DNA from 3 places in the Erwinia sp. CGal63 genome. Region 3 is predicted to be linked to each of the others. Evidence: predicted binding sites of a transcription regulator. Region 3 holds the regulator's gene; each other region holds the start of a gene.

Region 1 (5,765 bases), on a different contig from region 3:
CACCGAACCTTCTTTGTTCTGATGGCGCGCGGGCACGTTGCCCAGCAGCAGGCTGGTGGTCAGCACATGATCGTACCAGGCGAAATCGCCGACCGGCACGTAGTCCACTCCCGCCTGCTTCTGCTGCTCCCAATGGCGGGCGCGCAGCTCGCGGCCTACCGCCAGCAGCTCCTCCTGCGTGCTGTTGCCCGCCCAGTAGCTTTCCTGGGCTTTTTTTAGTTCGCGACGCAGGCCGACACGGGGAAAGCCGAGCGTATGGTTTAAAATTGTCATCAATACGTTCCTCAGTTATCGCCCGCTGTCGTGGCTATCGGGCTTTTAGACGTCCAGATGTTTACACATCTATAATCCGCAGGTACTGTATGGGCCACAAGCGCAAATTGTTCATTGTCGATGTGAAGGACTCTCATGATTGAACTCAAACACCTGCGAACGCTGCAAGCGCTGCGCAACAGCGGTTCGCTGGCCGCCGCCGCCGCCCAGCTTCATCAGACGCAGTCGGCCCTGTCTCACCAGTTCAGCGATCTGGAGCAGCGCCTGGGTTTCCGCCTGTTCGTGCGTAAAAGCCAGCCGCTGCGCTTTACGCCGCAGGGCGAAATTCTGCTGCAGCTCGCCGAGCAGGTGCTGCCGCAGATCCAACACGCGTTGCAGGCCTGCCACGAGCCGCATCAGACCACGCTACGCATCGCCATCGAGTGTCACAGCTGCATTCAGTGGCTGACTCCGGCGCTGAATAATTTCCGTAAAAGCTGGCCGCAGGTGGTGATGGACTTTAAATCGGGCGTGACGTTCGACCCGCAGCCCGCGCTGCAGCAGGGCGAACTGGACGTGGTACTGACCTCCGACATTCTGCCGCGCAGCGGGCTCTTCTATTCGCCGATGTTCGATTTTGAGGTCAGGCTGGTGCTGGCGCCCGATCATCCGCTGGCGATGGTGGAACATATTTCGCCTGAGGATTTGGCCAGCGAAGTGCTGATGATCTATCCGGTGCAGCGCCAGCGCCTGGATATCTGGCGCCATTTTTTACAGCCTGCGGGCGTCAGTCCGGCCCTGAAAAGCGTGGACAATACGCTGCTGCTAATCCAGATGGTGTCGGCGGGCATGGGCATCGCCGCGCTGCCGCACTGGGTGGTGGAGAGCTTCGAGACTCAGGGGCTGGTGGTAACGAAAACGCTTGGCCAGGGATTATGGAGCCGTTTATACGCTGCCGTACGCGACGGTGAGCAGCGGCAACCGGTAGTAGAAGCTTTTATTCATTCCGCCCGCCAGCACGCCTGCGAGCATCTGCCGCTGGTCAGAGACGCCTCCGCGCCAGGTGCGCCGCTGCCCGCTTCGCTCAGCCATTTATAATTGCCCTGCTTATCCGCCGTCGGCTTTTTGCTGACGGTATTCCTTTATCCGGCGTCATTTGTCTCTATAATGCGGCCAACGATCCTGAACCGATGAGATTTCTATGACCAATAACGACGTTTTGCGCAGCGTGCGCTATATGCTGAATCTGAGCGATGCCCAAATGGTCACCATTCTGGCGCTGGCGGAAAGTGAAGTGAGCGAAGCGGAGATGCAAAGCTTTCTGAAAAAAGAGGATGAAGCGGGCTTTCGCGCCTGTCCGGACGTGATCATGGGCTATTTCCTGAACGGTCTGATTTTCCAGCGCCGCGGCAAGAGCGAAGATGCGCCGGAACCCTCTATTGAGCGCAAAATGACGAATAATATTATTATTAAAAAATTGCGAATCGCTTTTGATTTAAAAACTACCGATATTATCGACGTGCTTAAACTGGCTGATTTTGCCGTAGGTCAGTCTGAAATTGGCGCGATTTTCCGCAAGCCTGGTCATAAAAATTATCGCGAGTGCGGCGATCAAATTTTAAGGAATTTCCTGAAAGGAATGACATTAAAATTAAGACCTGCTCCTGCTAAAAAACAATAATTCATTTCGCAGCCTTCGGGCTGCCTTTTATTAAAAGACGTCAGAAATAATAAATCACGCCGTAAAATAAATCTTTCCGCCTTACACTTTCTTGACAATATAAAATAACGCTCATATTATCCGCGATGCTATTTACATTCCGTAAATACGTTAACCATGAAAAAGGATATATCATGAGAGAGCTTAATACTACTGAAGTTGCCGCTGTGAGTGGCGCAGGTAAGATTCAGGAAAAAGCCACTGAAATTTATGGCTCCGTATTCTCCAGCCTGTATAAAGCGTTGTCGCTGGGCAATCTGGGCTATACCGCAGAGCAGGTAAAAACTGCGGGTGAGGATCTGGGCAGCCGTATTGGCGGCGCCATTGAAACAGGCATTAATAAAATTGCCGCGAAACTAAATGAGTTTGTCACTTCCATCGCTGGTTAAGTTATAGCTTTAGCAGGGCGCGACGCGCCCTGCTAAAGCATCGCGTTATTTTATCCAGCGTCGGTGTAGCCAAAGTGAAGCAAAAATCACCGCAGCGCCAATAATAAAGCTTGGCCAGTGCGGCTGCTGCTGCCATATCGCCAGATTAACCAGCAAGCCTGCAGGAACATGCATATTGTTCATAATCCCCAGCGTGCCGGCATCCACCTGCGTCGCGCCGTAATTCCACATAAAGTAGCCCAGCCCGGACGCCACAACGCCCAGCCAGATCAGAATGCTCCACTGCAGCGTCGTGGTCGGCAGCTTTTGCGGATTGCCCCACAGAAACCAGGCGACGACCGCGACAAGCGCCGCGCCCATATAGAACCATGAGAAAGCGGTATGCTGCGGCATCGGCCGTGTTTCCTGCAGCCGCTTGTAGCCCACCATGCCGACCGCGAAGCAGAGGTTAGCCAGCTGCACCAGCAGCAGCCCGTACCAGAAGTGATCGCTGACTTTGTCGTAGCGGATAATGGCCGCGCCCGCTACCGCCAGCAGCGCGCTCAGGAGATAGCCTGAACGCACGCCGCGACCGCTCATCAGATCGTAGATCAGCGTGATATAAAGCGGCGTCATCACTGTAAACAGCAGCAACTCGGAAACGCTGAGGTAGAGATAGGCTTCAAAGCTGAACAGGTACATCACGCCCAGCTGCAGCGCGCCTACGGCCATATAGAGCAGCAGCGTTGAAAGCCGGTGGCCGCGCCAGCGCAGAAACGGCAGGAACACCACGGCGGCCAGCAGCAGACGGATCAGCACCGAGAAGACGCTGTCGACCTGGCCCGCCAGATACTCCCCTATCAAGCTGAATGAAAAGGCCCACAAAATAGTGGTGACGATCAATAAGGTCACGATAAAAATCCCTGGTAAAAAAGTCGGCACAGTGTAGCGAAAAGCCTCTGCCGATGGGGAAATATCTGGTTGACATCCGGTCACAAAAAATACAGCGACGCCAGCTTCAGTGAACGGCCTCACACTCTTCTCTTTTCGCGGCGCAGGCATAGAGAGATATCCGCCACATAATTGGTTTTGGCTGTCATAAAACTGTCATCTTTGCGTCTCTCTTCACAGCGATCGCGCTCGCTTTCTTTTAGGCTCTGCCCGCTACGGTAAATATTCTTATTTATTCCTGCACGGATTCATAAAAGAGAAAAAACATCGCCATCGGAGGCTGTTATGTTATCTGTTTTCAAACCTGCGGCGCATCGGCCGCGCGTAAGCGCCAGCGAAATCGATCCGCTTTATCGCAAGCTGCGCTGGCAAATATTTTTCGGCATTTTCTTCGGCTATGCAGCCTATTATCTGGTGCGGAAAAATTTTGCGTTAGCCATGCCCTCGCTGATTGAACAGGGATTTTCCCGCGGCGATTTAGGATTCGCGCTTTCCGGTATTTCTATTGCCTATGGCTTTTCAAAATTTATTATGGGCTCCGTTTCGGATCGCTCCAATCCTCGCGTCTTTTTACCGGCCGGATTAATACTGGCGGCGGCGGTTATGCTGTTTATGGGCTTTGTGCCCTGGGCCACCTCCAGCATTATGGTGATGTTCGTGCTGCTGTTTCTCTGCGGCTGGTTTCAGGGGATGGGCTGGCCGCCCTGCGGACGCACCATGGTGCACTGGTGGTCGCAAAAAGAGCGCGGCGGCATTGTCTCCGTCTGGAACTGCGCGCACAACGTCGGCGGCGGCATTCCGCCGCTGCTGTTTTTGCTTGGCATGTACTGGTTTAACGACTGGAAAGCATCATTTTATATGCCTGCCTTCGCCGCCATGCTGGTGGCAGTTTTCGCCTTTGCGCTGATGCGCGATACGCCGCAGTCATGCGGGCTGCCGCCGATCGAGGAGTATAAAAACGACTATCCGCCCGACTACGATAAAAGCCAGGAGGAAGAACTCACTGCGAAACAGATATTTATGCAGTATGTGCTGCCCAATAAACTGCTCTGGTATATCGCGCTGGCTAACGTATTCGTCTATCTGCTGCGCTACGGCATTCTCGACTGGTCGCCGACCTATTTAAAAGAGGTCAAACATTTCACGCTGGATAAATCCTCCTGGGCCTACTTTCTTTATGAGTATGCCGGTATTCCCGGCACGCTGCTGTGCGGCTGGATGTCCGATAAGGTGTTTAAAGGCAATCGCGGCGCCACCGGCGTCTTCTTTATGCTGCTGGTAACGCTGGCCACCGTGGTCTACTGGCTGAATCCGCCCGGCAATCCCGGCGTGGATATCGCCTGTATGATCGTTATCGGCTTTCTGATTTATGGCCCCGTAATGCTGATTGGTCTGCATGCTCTGGAGCTGGCGCCGAAGAAAGCGGCGGGCACCGCAGCGGGCTTTACCGGGCTGTTCGGCTATCTCGGCGGTTCGGTGGCCGCCAGCGCCATCGTGGGCTATACGGTGGATTATTTCGGCTGGGACGGCGGCTTTATCGTGATGATCGGCGGCGGCGTGCTGGCGGTCGTGCTGTTGGTTATCACCATGCTGAGCGAGCGCAAACATAAAAGAGAGGTGATGCAATGAATAAGCTGATAGCCCTGCTGCTGCTGGGCGCTTCACTCGGCGCGACGGCGGCTGAAACAGGCAAAATCGTTATCGCCCATCGCGGCGCCAGCGGCTACCTGCCGGAACATACTCTGCCGGCGAAAGCGATGGCCTACGCGCAGGGATCCGACTTCCTGGAGCAGGATCTGGTGATGACGAAGGACGATCAACTGATTGTGCTGCACGATCACTACCTGGATCGCGTGACGGACGTAGCGGATCGCTATCCCAATCGCGCCAGAAAAGATGGCCGTTACTACGCTATCGATTTTACGCTGGCGGAAATCAAGGGGCTGAAGTTTACCGAAGGCTTTACGCTAAAGGACGGTAAAAAAACGCAGACTTTTCCGCAGCGCTTTCCCATGGGCAAATCTGATTTTCGTATCCATACCTTTGCCGAAGAGCTTGAGTTTATTCAGGGTCTGAACCAGTCGACGGGGAAAAATATCGGCATCTACACCGAGATCAAAGCGCCCTGGTTCCACCGTCAGGAAGGCAAAGATATTTCCGCGAAGGTGCTGGATACGCTTAAGCAGTACGGCTATACCTCGAAAAGCGATCGCGTTTATCTGCAGTGCTTTGACTACAACGAGCTTAAACGGATTAAAACCGAGCTGGAACCGCAAAGAGGCATGGAGGTAAAACTGGTACAGCTGATTACCGAAACGGCGTCAAAAGAGACTCAGGAGCAGCAAAACGGCAAGTGGGTCAACTACAGCTATGACTGGATGCTGCAGCCCGGCGCGATGAAAACGCTGGCGCGCTACGTCGACGGCATCGGCCCCGATTATCATATGCTGATAGCCGCCGGATCGGACAAAGAG
Region 2 (5,765 bases), on a different contig from region 3:
GTAATCGCACCGCTGTTTTGGGTGCGGGAAATGAAACCAACTGTAAGGTGCCACTATGGGAAGACAGAAAGCAGTGATCAAAGCTCGTCGTGAAGCCAAACGTGTGCTTCGTAGCGATTCACGCAGTCACCGTCAGCGTGAAGAAGAATCGGTCACCTCGCTGGTGCAGATGGGTGGGCTGGACGCTATCGGCATGGCGCGCGATACGCGCGATCATTCACCGATTGCCGCCCGTAATGAAGCTCAGGCGCACTATCTTAAAGCCATAGAGAGTAAGCAGCTGATTTTCGCTACCGGCGAAGCAGGTTGCGGTAAAACCTGGATTAGCGCCGCGAAGGCGGCTGAGGCCCTGATAAACAAGGATGTCGACAGGATTATCGTTACGCGGCCGGTGCTGCAGGCGGATGAAGACCTGGGCTTTCTGCCCGGCAATGTCTCAGAGAAGTTCGCCCCTTATTTCCGACCCGTCTATGACGTTCTGGTTAAACGTCTTGGCTCTTCCTTTATGCAATACTGTTTGCGTCCCGAAATCGGTAAGGTGGAGATCGCGCCTTTCGCCTATATGCGTGGACGTACCTTTGAAAATGCCGTGGTGATCCTTGATGAGGCGCAAAACGTCACTGCCGCCCAGATGAAAATGTTTCTGACCCGCCTCGGGGAAAATGTCACCGTGATTGTTAATGGCGATATTACCCAGTGCGACCTGCCGTCACACGTTCAGTCCGGCCTCAGCGACGCGCTGACGCGTTTTAAAGAGGACGAGATGACAGGCGTAGTGCGTTTTGGTAAAGAAGACTGCGTGCGTTCGCAGCTTTGCCAGCACACGCTGATGGCATACGGCTAAACCACAGCCCGGAAAATGACTGCCGACTTTATTGCCACGTCAGACGCAAAGTCGCTTCATTATCCGGGCTATTTAACGGGCAGCGGGTTGACAGCGTTTTTAAATTTTGTACAGCCGGCGATCGCGAAATATCCTGATTAAACATAACCTCTCTATTCTTTATTGACGTCCATTTATTTTTCAGAGCAATATTTCAGTTTTTGACTAAAGATGCCCGCGCGTGAATATTTCCATGTCTTTTAATTTCATTGTGATCTATATTCCTCTGGTGCCTGATTACGGCACGACTATATCGGAAGAATTAACACTGAAAGGAAACAAACAATGCGTGAATTAAATCATAACGAAGTTAATGCTATTAACGGAGCGGGATCGTGGAGCCACTTTACTGCAGGCGTTTCAAAGGCTTTGAGTTCAGTCTCCACTGCGCTGGAGAGCACTACCACTGAAATCTCCACCTCTTCTAATCCTGGCCTGGTTTTCAAGGCGTTTGGCCTGAGTATTGCGCAGGCGCACCTGACTTTCCTGTCTGGCCTGAGCGGTACTGCTGGCAAAAATACCACAGATAGCGCCGCAAATTAAAGCGAAACGATCCTGTTTATTTCATACTATTCGCGTAAGCGACAGGATGGGTTATTAATCCGTCTGAAATAAAAAGGCTCTGTTATTGAATGTTTTGCTTATTAACAAAGAGCCAGGTTCTTTATTGCGGCTCTTTGTTTTTAAGACGTCTTTTCTGGCGACCGACAGCAGCAGGTAAATTAAAATCCGCGAGCGAATCGGCTGCCTTTTTATTGCCCGGCACAACCGAGAAGCAGGCTACCTTATCCCGAACTTCCTGCCCGTCCGGGCTGGCGCACCGGCCCGCGCGGCGCCACACCCGTTGGTAAAGCACACAGCTAAGGCAGGCTGCCTCTGCCACACAGATCGGGTAGACGGATGAGGCGAAGCCGGCAAACAGCCGACGCCGGAAACCGAGGCCGGAGAAAAACAAGACAGAGCAATATTTTGCGCGTCTGTTTCAGCTGATCTTAATAAATCATAGGTAAATTTTAAGTAGTTCTACTAAGCCTAATAACCCCTCCCGCCAGTTAACCTTTTGTAAAGTAAACTACTTTATTCTTTTTCCGCGTTACCTCTCCTGTGCGCCTTTTATTTTTACAATAATTCATTCATTTATCTGAATGTTTTGACTGGCTTAAAAATAATAACGTTAGCTTTACTAAAGGTTGTGACGCGTGCGCCGATTAACTACAACCGTAAAGTTAATGTTTTTTGCATTTTATCCTTTAAGAGGCGCAAAACAGATGTTGAAAAACCTGTCGGTTAGTAAAAAATTTATTGCGGCTTTTGGTGCCATTGCGGCTCTGCTTGTGCTGCTTTGCATCGCCTTTTTCATTAATTTCTCGCGCATTATCGATTCCAATAACTGGAACGTGCATACCTGGCGCGTGATTGATGAGAGTCGCTCGCTGACGCAAAGCCTGGTGAATATGGAAACAGGGCTGCGGGGCTACGCGCTTAACGGTAAAGAGGAGATGCTGGCGCCCTGGACGGCAGGGCAAAAATCCTTTTCTCAACATATTCAGAAAATAAAATCCCTGACCGCAGATAACGAGCGGCAGCAAACCAGGCTGGAGACGCTGCTCAGTCAGGAGCAGGCATGGGAATCCTCGTTTGCGACACCGCTAATGACAAATCGTCAGGCTTTGAATGCCGGCACGCTGCCTTATGAAGCTTTCCTCGCCGCTTTTGAAAGCAACACCGGCAAAGCGCAAATGGATGGTATGCGCAAACTGATTGATGAGGTAGCGGCGGAAGAGCAGGGACTGTTAATGAAGCGCCAACAGACCGTTGACGCTACCGAGACGCAAACCAAACTGACGCTGATTTTGGGCGCTTTATTAGGACTGGGCATTGCGTCAACGCTTGGCTATCTGTTATCACGCGCTATCACCGGGCCGTTAAAGCAGGCGGTTAACGCGGCCAAATCAATAGCGGCAGGGGATTTAACCACCGTGCTGACGGCAAGTTCGAAAGATGAAACCGGCGTGCTGATTGCCAACTTTGCTCTGATGCAAACGCAGCTGATCAACCTGGTTTCCGGCATTCAGAGCGCCGCCGCTTCGATCGATACGGCGGCGAAAGAGGTTTCTGCGGGCAACACCGATCTTTCCAGCCGCACCGAACAGCAGGCGGCTTCGCTGGAAGAAACCTCTGCCAGTATGGAACAGCTTACCGCTACGGTACGGCAGAATACCGCTAACGCGCGACACGCCAGCGATCTGGCCGCAGACGCTTCTCGCGTGGCCACGCAGGGCGGCAAGGTGGTAGGGCAGGTGGTGACGACGATGTCGGCTATTCATGACAGCTCGAAAAGCGTGGGCGAAATTATCAGCACGATTGAAAGCATCGCTTTTCAAACCAATATTCTGGCCCTGAACGCCGCGGTGGAAGCCGCGCGCGCTGGCGAGCAGGGACGAGGGTTCGCCGTGGTCGCATCCGAAGTCAGGGCGCTGGCGCAGCGAAGCGCGACGGCGGCGAAAGAAATTAAAGCGCTGATTGAAACTTCCAGCCTGCGTATCACGGAAGGCAGCGAGCTGGTGGCGAACGCCGGGAAAACGATGGAGGATATTGTCACTTCCGTCAGCAATGTTTCCCAAATTATGTCGGAAATTTTTACCGCTTCAGACGAGCAGGTTAACGGCATTGAACATGTCAGCATCGCGGTCAGCCAGATGGATGAGGTCACGCAGCAGAACGCCTCGCTGGTGCAGGAAGCCGCCGCTGCGGCTGCCTCGCTGGAAGATCAGGCGGTGCAGCTTAACCGCACTATCGCTGTATTCAGAGTGGCGTAAAGCGCCGACTGCTTGTTTGTTGAGGGACTGGCAAAAAAAGCCTGAACGTGAGTTCAGGCTTTCTCTTGAAATATGGCGGTGAGGAAGGGATAACATGAGGCTCGCTGAGCCTCACCCTGACGGGCAGCAGTTTGCTGTGCAAAACGGCCTGGCTGGCCGTTTTGTCGAACCCTGGTCAAGGCTTCTCACCCTTCCTCGTGGGGAATATGCATAAAAAAAAGCCTGAACTTTCGCTCAGGCTTTCTCTTGAAATATGGCGGTGAGGAAGGGATTGACTCGCTGCGCTCGCCCTGCGGGCAGTCCGTCCGCGAGCGTCCGGCCTGTCCAGGTGGCTAAAGCCGGTTGTCGAACCCTGGTCAAGGCTTCTCACCCTTCCTCGTGGGGAATATGCATAAAAAAAAGCCTGAACGTGAGTTCAGGCTTTCTCTTGAAATATGGCGGTGAGGAAGGGATTCGAACCCTTGATACGTTGCCGTATACACACTTTCCAGGCGTGCTCCTTCAGCCACTCGGACACCTCACCATATTGTAAACTTCCGTCACCCTCTCGGGCGACGGGGCGCTACTATAGGGAGTCTGGCCCTGAGGGTCAAGAAGATTTTTTTCTTTTTATTCTGGCAGGTTAAGCGGTGTACAGGGCGCAGGTAGAACACCAGTCAGGTCATCAAGCTGCCATCTTGCTGACACAAAAGCGTCACGGTTGTGTCGCAGACTAAGCTCCTGAAATTTTTAGCAACGTTTTCTTATGGAGTCGTCTGATGAAAAAAAGCCTGTTTACGCTTTCGCTTGCCGCCACGCTGTTAACCTCCGCGCTTTGCGCGCAGGCCGCCGACTATAATCGCGCCGCGCAGGGCGATATTACTCAGCCCGGCGGCGCTCGTCGCCTGAGCGAGGATCAGACCGAGGCGTTAAAGGCTTCGCTGAGCAACAATAAGGCGAAAAACGTGATTCTGCTGATCGGCGACGGCATGGGCGATTCGGAAATCACCGCCGCACGCAACTATGCCGAAGGCGCAGGCGGCTTCTTTAAAGGTATCGACGCGCTGCCGCTGACCGGCCAGTATACGCACTACGCGCTGGACAAAAAGACCCATAAGCCCGACTACGTGACCGATTCCGCCGCTTCCGCGACGGCCTGGAGCACCGGCGTCAAATCTTACAACGGCGCGATCGGCGTGGACGTAAACGGCAAGGATCATCAAACCATCATGGAAATGGCGAAGGCGGCAGGTAAAGCGACCGGCAACGTCTCTACCGCTGAACTGGAAGACGCCACGCCTGCCGCGCAGATTGCGCATGTAACCTCGCGTAAATGCTACGGCCCGGAAAAAACCACTGAAGTCTGCGCGGGCAACGCGCTGGAAAAAGGCGGCAAAGGCTCTATCGCGGAACAGCTTCTGAACGCCCGCGTCGACGTCACTTTTGGCGGCGGCGGCAAAACCTTTAATGAAACCGCTAAGGCAGGCGACTGGCAGGGAAAAACCCTGAACGAGCAGGCGAAGCTGCGCGGCTATCAGCTGGTCAATAACCTCGACGGCATGAACGCCCTTACGGAAGCTTCGCAGGACAAGCCGGTGCTGGGACTCTTCGCCGATGGCAATATGCCGGTGCGCTGGAAAGGGCCGAAGGCCACCTTACACGGCAACCTCGAAGGCAAGACGGTCAGCTGCGAGGTAAATAGCGAGCGCCCGGCCTCCACGCCGACGCTGGCGCAGATGACCGATAAGGCTATTCAGCTGCTGAGCAAAAATCAGAACGGTTTCTTCCTGCAGGTGGAAGGCGCCTCGATCGATAAGCAGGATCACGCGGCAAACCCATGCGGCCAGATTGGCGAAACGGTCGATCTGGATGAAGCGGTGCAGCAAGCGCTGGCATTCGCCCGCAAAGATGGCAATACGCTGGTAATCGTCACGGCCGATCATGCCCATTCCAGCCAGATTATCGCCAACGACAGCAAGGCGCCCGGCCTGACGCAGAAGCTGGAGACCAAAGAGGGCGGCCTGATGACCATCAGCTATGGCAACTCGGAAGAGGAATCTCAGGGCCATACCGGCACCCAGCTG
Region 3 (5,765 bases):
CAGCAGCATCAGCGCAACAAACCACTTTTTCATTTTTCTCGTCCGCCTGCTCAGTGAACCGCATTCTGAGCCAGTTCACCGCTGACAATCAACCTTGCAGGCAGCGAGAAGCCGAAACAGGTCTCTTTTCCCGGCTGGCTGGTTATCTCCAGGCGCGTATTATGATGGCCGAGCGCATGTTTAACGATAGCCAGTCCCAGGCCGCTGCCGCCGGTTTGCCGCGAGCGCGCCTTATCAACGCGATAAAAGCGCTCGGTCAGACGAGGAATATGTTCTGCGGCGATGCCTGGCCCGTTATCACAAACTTTAAATTGCGCGCCATGCGCCGTTTTTTTCCAGCTGATATCAATACGCGTGCCTTCCGGCGTATGGTTGACCGCGTTGTAAACCAGGTTGGAAATGGCGCTGCGCAGCTGTTCGTCGTTGCCGAATACCCGTAGCTGCGGATCGGCGGAAAAATGGATCTGGTGGCGACCCTGGCTGAGCGTTTCCGCCTCGCGCTGCAGCAGCCGCAGCATCAGCGGCACATCGACTTTTTCCTGCAGATCCAGCGCCGGAGCAGCCTCGATTCGCGACAGCGTCAGCAGCTGTTTCACCAGCGCGTCCATTCGTCGGGTTTGCTCCTGCATGGTGTGCAACGCCTTATCGCGCGACGGCCCTTCCAGCACCGCGTCGCTCATCATCTCCAGATAACCCTGCAGCACCGTAAGCGGCGTGCGCAATTCATGACTGACGTTGGCGAAAAAGTTGCGTCGCGCGCCTTCCAGCTGATGCATTTGGGTTACGTCGCGCGCCACCAGCAGCCACTGGCCTTCGCTATAGGGCATCACGCGGAACTCAAGGTGACGATGGCTGTTCAGCACCAGCGTCAGCGGTCGTGAGAAGTCACGCTGGCGCAGGTAAAGGGTAAACTCGGGATAGCGCAGCAGGTTAAGGATATTTTGACCGTTATCTTCCGGCCAGCGCAGCCCCAACATTTGCTGCGCCAGGCCGTTGCACCAGAAAATCGTGCCCTCTTCGGTGGTCAGTACCACCGCGTCCGGCAGCGACTCCGCGCCGCTGCGAAACCTTTTAATCAGATGTCCCAACTCGCGACGGCGGCGACGGTTGCGCGCCTGCATTTGATACAGGCCATAAAACAGCGGTTCCCAGCTGCCGCGCCCGGTCGGCGGCGTGATGCTGCGGTCGATCCACAGCCAGTGAGAGAGGCGAAGCAGGTTGGTAAAATGCCAGCCCAGTATGGCCAGCGTGGCCAGCAGCAGCCACCAGGGCAGCCCGCCGACCAGCAGTCCAAGGATCAGCGCTGGTAAACAGGCGAGCAGCAGCTCAAGCAGCAATCTCTTCCAGGAGAGGCGTTCCAGCACAATGAAAACTCCAGTGGGGACAATCAGTAACGCGCAGAGAAACGGTAGCCTGTTCCGCGAACTGTCTGCACCATACGATCGTGTCCGGTCAGTTCAAGTGCCTTACGCAGACGGCGAATATGCACGTCCACAGTACGATCTTCCACGTAGACGTTAGTGCCCCAGACGTGATTAAGCAACTGCTCGCGGCTGTAGACGCGCTCGGGATGCGTCATAAAGAAGTGCAGCAGCTTATATTCTGTTGGCCCCATCTCCAGCGGCTGTGTCTCGGACATCACGCGGTGCGAAGAGGGATCCAGGCTCAGTCCCTGAATTTCGATGACTTCTTCCACCGCCATCGGCGATATACGGCGCATTACCGCTTTAATCCGCGCCACCAGCTCTTTGGGTGAGAAAGGCTTGATAATATAGTCGTCGGCGCCGACTTCCAGCCCGCGCACGCGGTCTTCTTCTTCGCCGCGCGCGGTCAGCATCATCACCGGAATATCGCGGGTCATCGCCTCGCGCTTCAGATGACGGATAAACTGGATACCCGTGCCGCCAGGCAGCATCCAGTCCAGCAGGATCAGATCCGGCCAGGGTTCGATCAGCAGATTAATGGCGCTGTCATAATCTTCCGCTTCTATCGGCTGATAGTCATTTTGTTCCAGCACAAAACACAACATCTCACGAATTGGGGCTTCATCTTCGACTACCAGAATGCGCTTAGCCATTATTGCTCCTGCGTCTGTGACGGAATGTCACCGGATATGCGGCGCCATTATGCGTCAGATTTATGACACTTTTATGAAAAAATCCAGCCGCTATTCATCAGTTTTATAACACTTTTCAGCAGGATGAAAATGCGTTGCTGAGGTTTTTTGGCCAGCCGTTTATAATCGGCGTCTCGCTTACCTGACACAGAAGGGACGCTATGCGACTTATTCACACCGCCGACTGGCATCTCGGCCAGTTTTTTTACACCAAAAGCCGTGCGCCGGAACATGAAGCTTTTCTGACGTGGCTGGTCGCGCAGGTGGAGCAGCATCAGGTCGATGCCGTGGTCGTCGCCGGCGACATCTTTGATACCGGTTCGCCGCCCAGCTATGCGCGCGAGCTTTACAACCGCTTTGTGGTCAGACTGCAGCAGACCGGCTGCCAGCTGATTATTCTGGCGGGCAATCACGACTCCGTGGCCATGCTGAACGAATCCCGCGAGCTGCTCGCCTGCCTGAACACGCGGGTTATCGCCGCCGCCAGCGAAGATCCGGCCGATCAGGTGCTGCTGCTGAATCGTCGCGACGGCGAGCCCGGCGCGCTGCTTTGCGCCATCCCTTTTCTGCGTCCGCGCGACATTACGCTAAGCAAAGCGGGACAGTCGGGACGAGAGAAACAGCAGACGCTGCTGGAAGCGATTACTCACCACTATCAGCGCAGCTATGCGGCGGCGGTTGAGAGGCGCGACGAGCTGGGCCTGCCGCTGCCCATTATCGCCACCGGCCATTTGACTACGATGGGCGTCACCAAAAGCGACGCCGTGCGCGATATCTATATCGGCACGCTGGACGCCTTTCCCGCTCAGGCCTTTCCGCCCGCGGACTATATCGCGCTGGGCCATATTCATCGCGCGCAGCGCATCGCCGACACGGATTATATCCGCTACAGCGGCTCGCCCATACCGCTCAGCTTTGACGAGCTGGGCCGGGAAAAAAGCGTCTTCCTGGTGGATTTCGCTGACGGCAAGCTAAGCGCGGTGACGCCGCTGACGGTGCCGCTTTTTCAGCCGATGCAGATGATCAAAGGCTCGCTGCAGGAGATAGAGCGACAGCTCGGCGCGATTGAACCGCCGCAAACGGGCCAGAAAGTCTGGCTGGATATTGAAATCGTCACGCAAACCTGGCTGAACGATCTCCAGCGGCATATTCAGGAGCTGGCTGAAACTCTGCCGGTAGAAGTGGTGCTGCTGCGCCGCAGCCGCGAACAGCGCGAAAACATCCTCAGCCGGCAGAACAAGGAAACCCTTAGCGAGCTGAGCGTGGAAGAGGTGTTTCAGCGACGCCTCGCCGCCGAACAGGAGGATCCGGCCCGTATTGAGCGCGCCACGCTGCTGTTCAGACAGACGCTGGCGGAAATGGACGAGGAGCCGTCATGAAAATCCTGACCTTAAGATTCAAGAACCTCAACTCGCTGAAAGGCGAATGGAAAATCGACTTTACCGCCGAACCTTTCGCCAGCAATGGGCTGTTCGCCATTACCGGTCCGACCGGCGCCGGGAAAACCACGCTGCTCGACGCCATTTGCCTGGCGCTCTATCACGAAACGTCGCGGCTGGGGAAACTGTCGCAGACGCAAAACGATCTGATGACGCGCGATACCGCCGAATGCCTCGCGGAAGTGGAGTTCGAAGTCAAAGGCGTAGCCTGGCGAGCGTTCTGGAGCCAGAATCGCGCACGCGGCGCGGTAGACGGCAACCTGCAGGCGCCGCGCGTCGAGCTGGCGCGCTGTGAGGACAATAAAATTGTCGCTGACAAGGTCAAAGACAAACTGGAGATGCTGACCGAGCTGACCGGTCTGGATTTCGATCGCTTTACCAAATCAATGATGCTCTCGCAGGGGCAGTTCGCCGCGTTTCTGAACGCCGATGCCAACAGCCGCGCCGGGCTGCTGGAAGAGCTGACCGGCACAGAGATATACGGTCGCCTCTCCGCCAGCGTTTTCGAGCGGCATAAAAACGCCCGCAACGCGCTGGAGAACCTGCGGGCGCAGGCAAGCGGCATGGCGCTGCTGGACGATGAGAAAATTCAACAGCTTACTTTGCTGTCGGAACAGCTGCTGACAGAGGAGCAGGCGCTTACTTCGCAATTACAGCATCAGCAGCAGCTGCTGCAGTGGCAGCAGCACTATCAGGCGGCGCTACAGGCAAAAGAAGCCGCGACGGCAGAGCAGCAGCAGGCGGAAACGGCCTGGCAGGCGGCGCTGCCGCAGCTGAGCCTGCTGCAACAGGCCGAACCGGCGGAAAAGCTGCGCCCGCAATGGCTGTCGCGTAATCAGCATCATCAGGATCGGCAAAAAACAGCGGAGCAGCAGCAGCAAATCAGCACGCAGCGCCAGCAGATTCAGCATCAGCTGGACGAGCTGGCCGACGAGCTGAAAAAGGCGGAAGCGGCGCGACAGCAGCATGAAGACGATCGGCAGCGGCAGGAGACGCTGATCGCCGAACAGCTGCTGCCGCTGGATAGCCGTATCGCCACGCTGGCGCAGCAGAGCCAGACGCTGGAAAAAGAAGTAAGTGATTACAAACTCTATCTGCATGGACGCCGCGCCGCGCTGCAACAGGCGCAACAGCAGCATCAGGAAACCCTTGCCCGCCAGCAGGAGCAGCAGCGCTGGCAGCAGCAGCATGAGCACTATGCCCGCTGGGGCGAATCGCTGCCGCTCTGGCGTGCGCGCTTTGAGCAGCTGCAGCAGAGCGAACAGGCGCTGACGGCGCAGCAGAAGCGGCTGGATGAAGAGCAGCAAACCGTCAGTCGTTTACAGCAGCAGATTGCACAGGCGGAACAGCAGGCGAAGCCGAAGCGGCAGCAGCTTGAAGCGCAGCAAAAGCAGGTAGCGGAAGCCGAAGCGGCGCTGGCGCAGCAGCAAAAGCAGCATACCGAAGAGCAGCTGCAGGCCACGCTCGCCATACTGCAGCAGCAGCGGCCGCAGCGGCAGAGCCTGGCGCTGATCGCTTCGCAGTGGCCGGCGCTGACGCAGCGCAGCCAGCGGCGACAGAGCGAACTTAAGACGCTGCAACAGCAGCTGCAGCAGGCGCAAACCGAGCTGCAGCACCTGCGCAACGGTTATAAAGAGAAGCGGCAGCATCAGCAGGATCTGGAAAAACGCTGTGAGCTTGAGCAGCGCATTGCCGATCTGGAGCAGTATCGTGCCCGCCTGGAGCCGGAACAGCCCTGCCCGCTGTGCGGCTCCTGTCAGCATCCTGCCGTAGCCGACTACCAGGCGCTGAATCTCTCTGAAAACCAGCAGCGCCTGGCCGCGTTAAAGCTGGAGGTCGAGCAGCTGAAAGACAGCGGTACGGCCAGAAGCGAGCAGGTAAAGAACCTGCAGGCGCAGGCGGAAAAGCTCCAGCGCGAGCTGGCAGAAAGTGAAAGCGAAGCCGCGAATTTACGCGCGCAGTGGCAAACGACGGCGCAGGCGCTGAAGCTTGACTCTTCTCCCGATGAACTGCAGCAGGCTAACGCCTGGCTGGCGGAGCAGGATCGTCAGGAGAGCGAGCTGCAGACGCAGCTGCTGGCTTTACAGCAGCGTACGCGCCAGCTGCAGCAGCATAAGGATCGCCTGGCAGAACTGCAAAAATCGCTAAGCGACATCGCGCAGCAGCAGGAGCTGGCAGGTCAGCAACTGCTTACTTCTGTCAGGGCGCAG

Evidence for each region. The regulator PhoB, encoded in region 3, activates phosphate uptake and scavenging genes when phosphate is short. The targets are predictions, from matches to a motif close to CTGTCATAAAACTGNCNNAT.
Region 1: a site for PhoB is predicted at 3,434-3,453, ahead of glpT (glycerol-3-phosphate transporter). Genes of this name have one in related genera too.
Region 2: a site for PhoB is predicted at 4,383-4,402, ahead of phoA (alkaline phosphatase). Genes of this name have one in related genera too.

What each region holds. Positions count from the first base shown of each region.
Region 1 covers NZ_JAKUMN010000010.1:22,151-27,915, forward strand. The annotation lists gene metE (5-methyltetrahydropteroyltriglutamate--homocysteine S-methyltransferase) at 1-273, opposite strand, end outside; gene metR (HTH-type transcriptional regulator MetR) at 409-1,350, shown strand; gene MKZ79_RS20790 (DUF1456 family protein) at 1,454-1,933, shown strand; gene MKZ79_RS20795 (hypothetical protein) at 2,059-2,361, shown strand; gene MKZ79_RS20800 (carboxylate/amino acid/amine transporter) at 2,407-3,252, opposite strand; gene glpT (glycerol-3-phosphate transporter) at 3,577-4,920, shown strand; gene glpQ (glycerophosphodiester phosphodiesterase) at 4,917-5,765, shown strand, end outside.
Region 2 covers NZ_JAKUMN010000001.1:542,215-547,979, forward strand. The annotation lists gene phoH (phosphate starvation-inducible protein PhoH) at 56-844, shown strand; gene MKZ79_RS02275 (hypothetical protein) at 1,169-1,426, shown strand; gene MKZ79_RS02280 (methyl-accepting chemotaxis protein) at 2,152-3,702, shown strand; RNA gene MKZ79_RS02285 (RtT sRNA) at 3,957-4,092, opposite strand; tRNA gene MKZ79_RS02290 (tRNA-Ser) at 4,138-4,225, opposite strand; gene phoA (alkaline phosphatase) at 4,461-5,765, shown strand, end outside.
Region 3 covers NZ_JAKUMN010000004.1:346,339-352,103, reverse strand. The annotation lists gene MKZ79_RS15095 (PstS family phosphate ABC transporter substrate-binding protein) at 1-33, opposite strand, end outside; gene phoR (phosphate regulon sensor histidine kinase PhoR) at 51-1,364, opposite strand; gene phoB (phosphate response regulator transcription factor PhoB) at 1,388-2,077, opposite strand; gene sbcD (exonuclease subunit SbcD) at 2,278-3,495, shown strand; gene MKZ79_RS15075 (SbcC/MukB-like Walker B domain-containing protein) at 3,492-5,765, shown strand, end outside.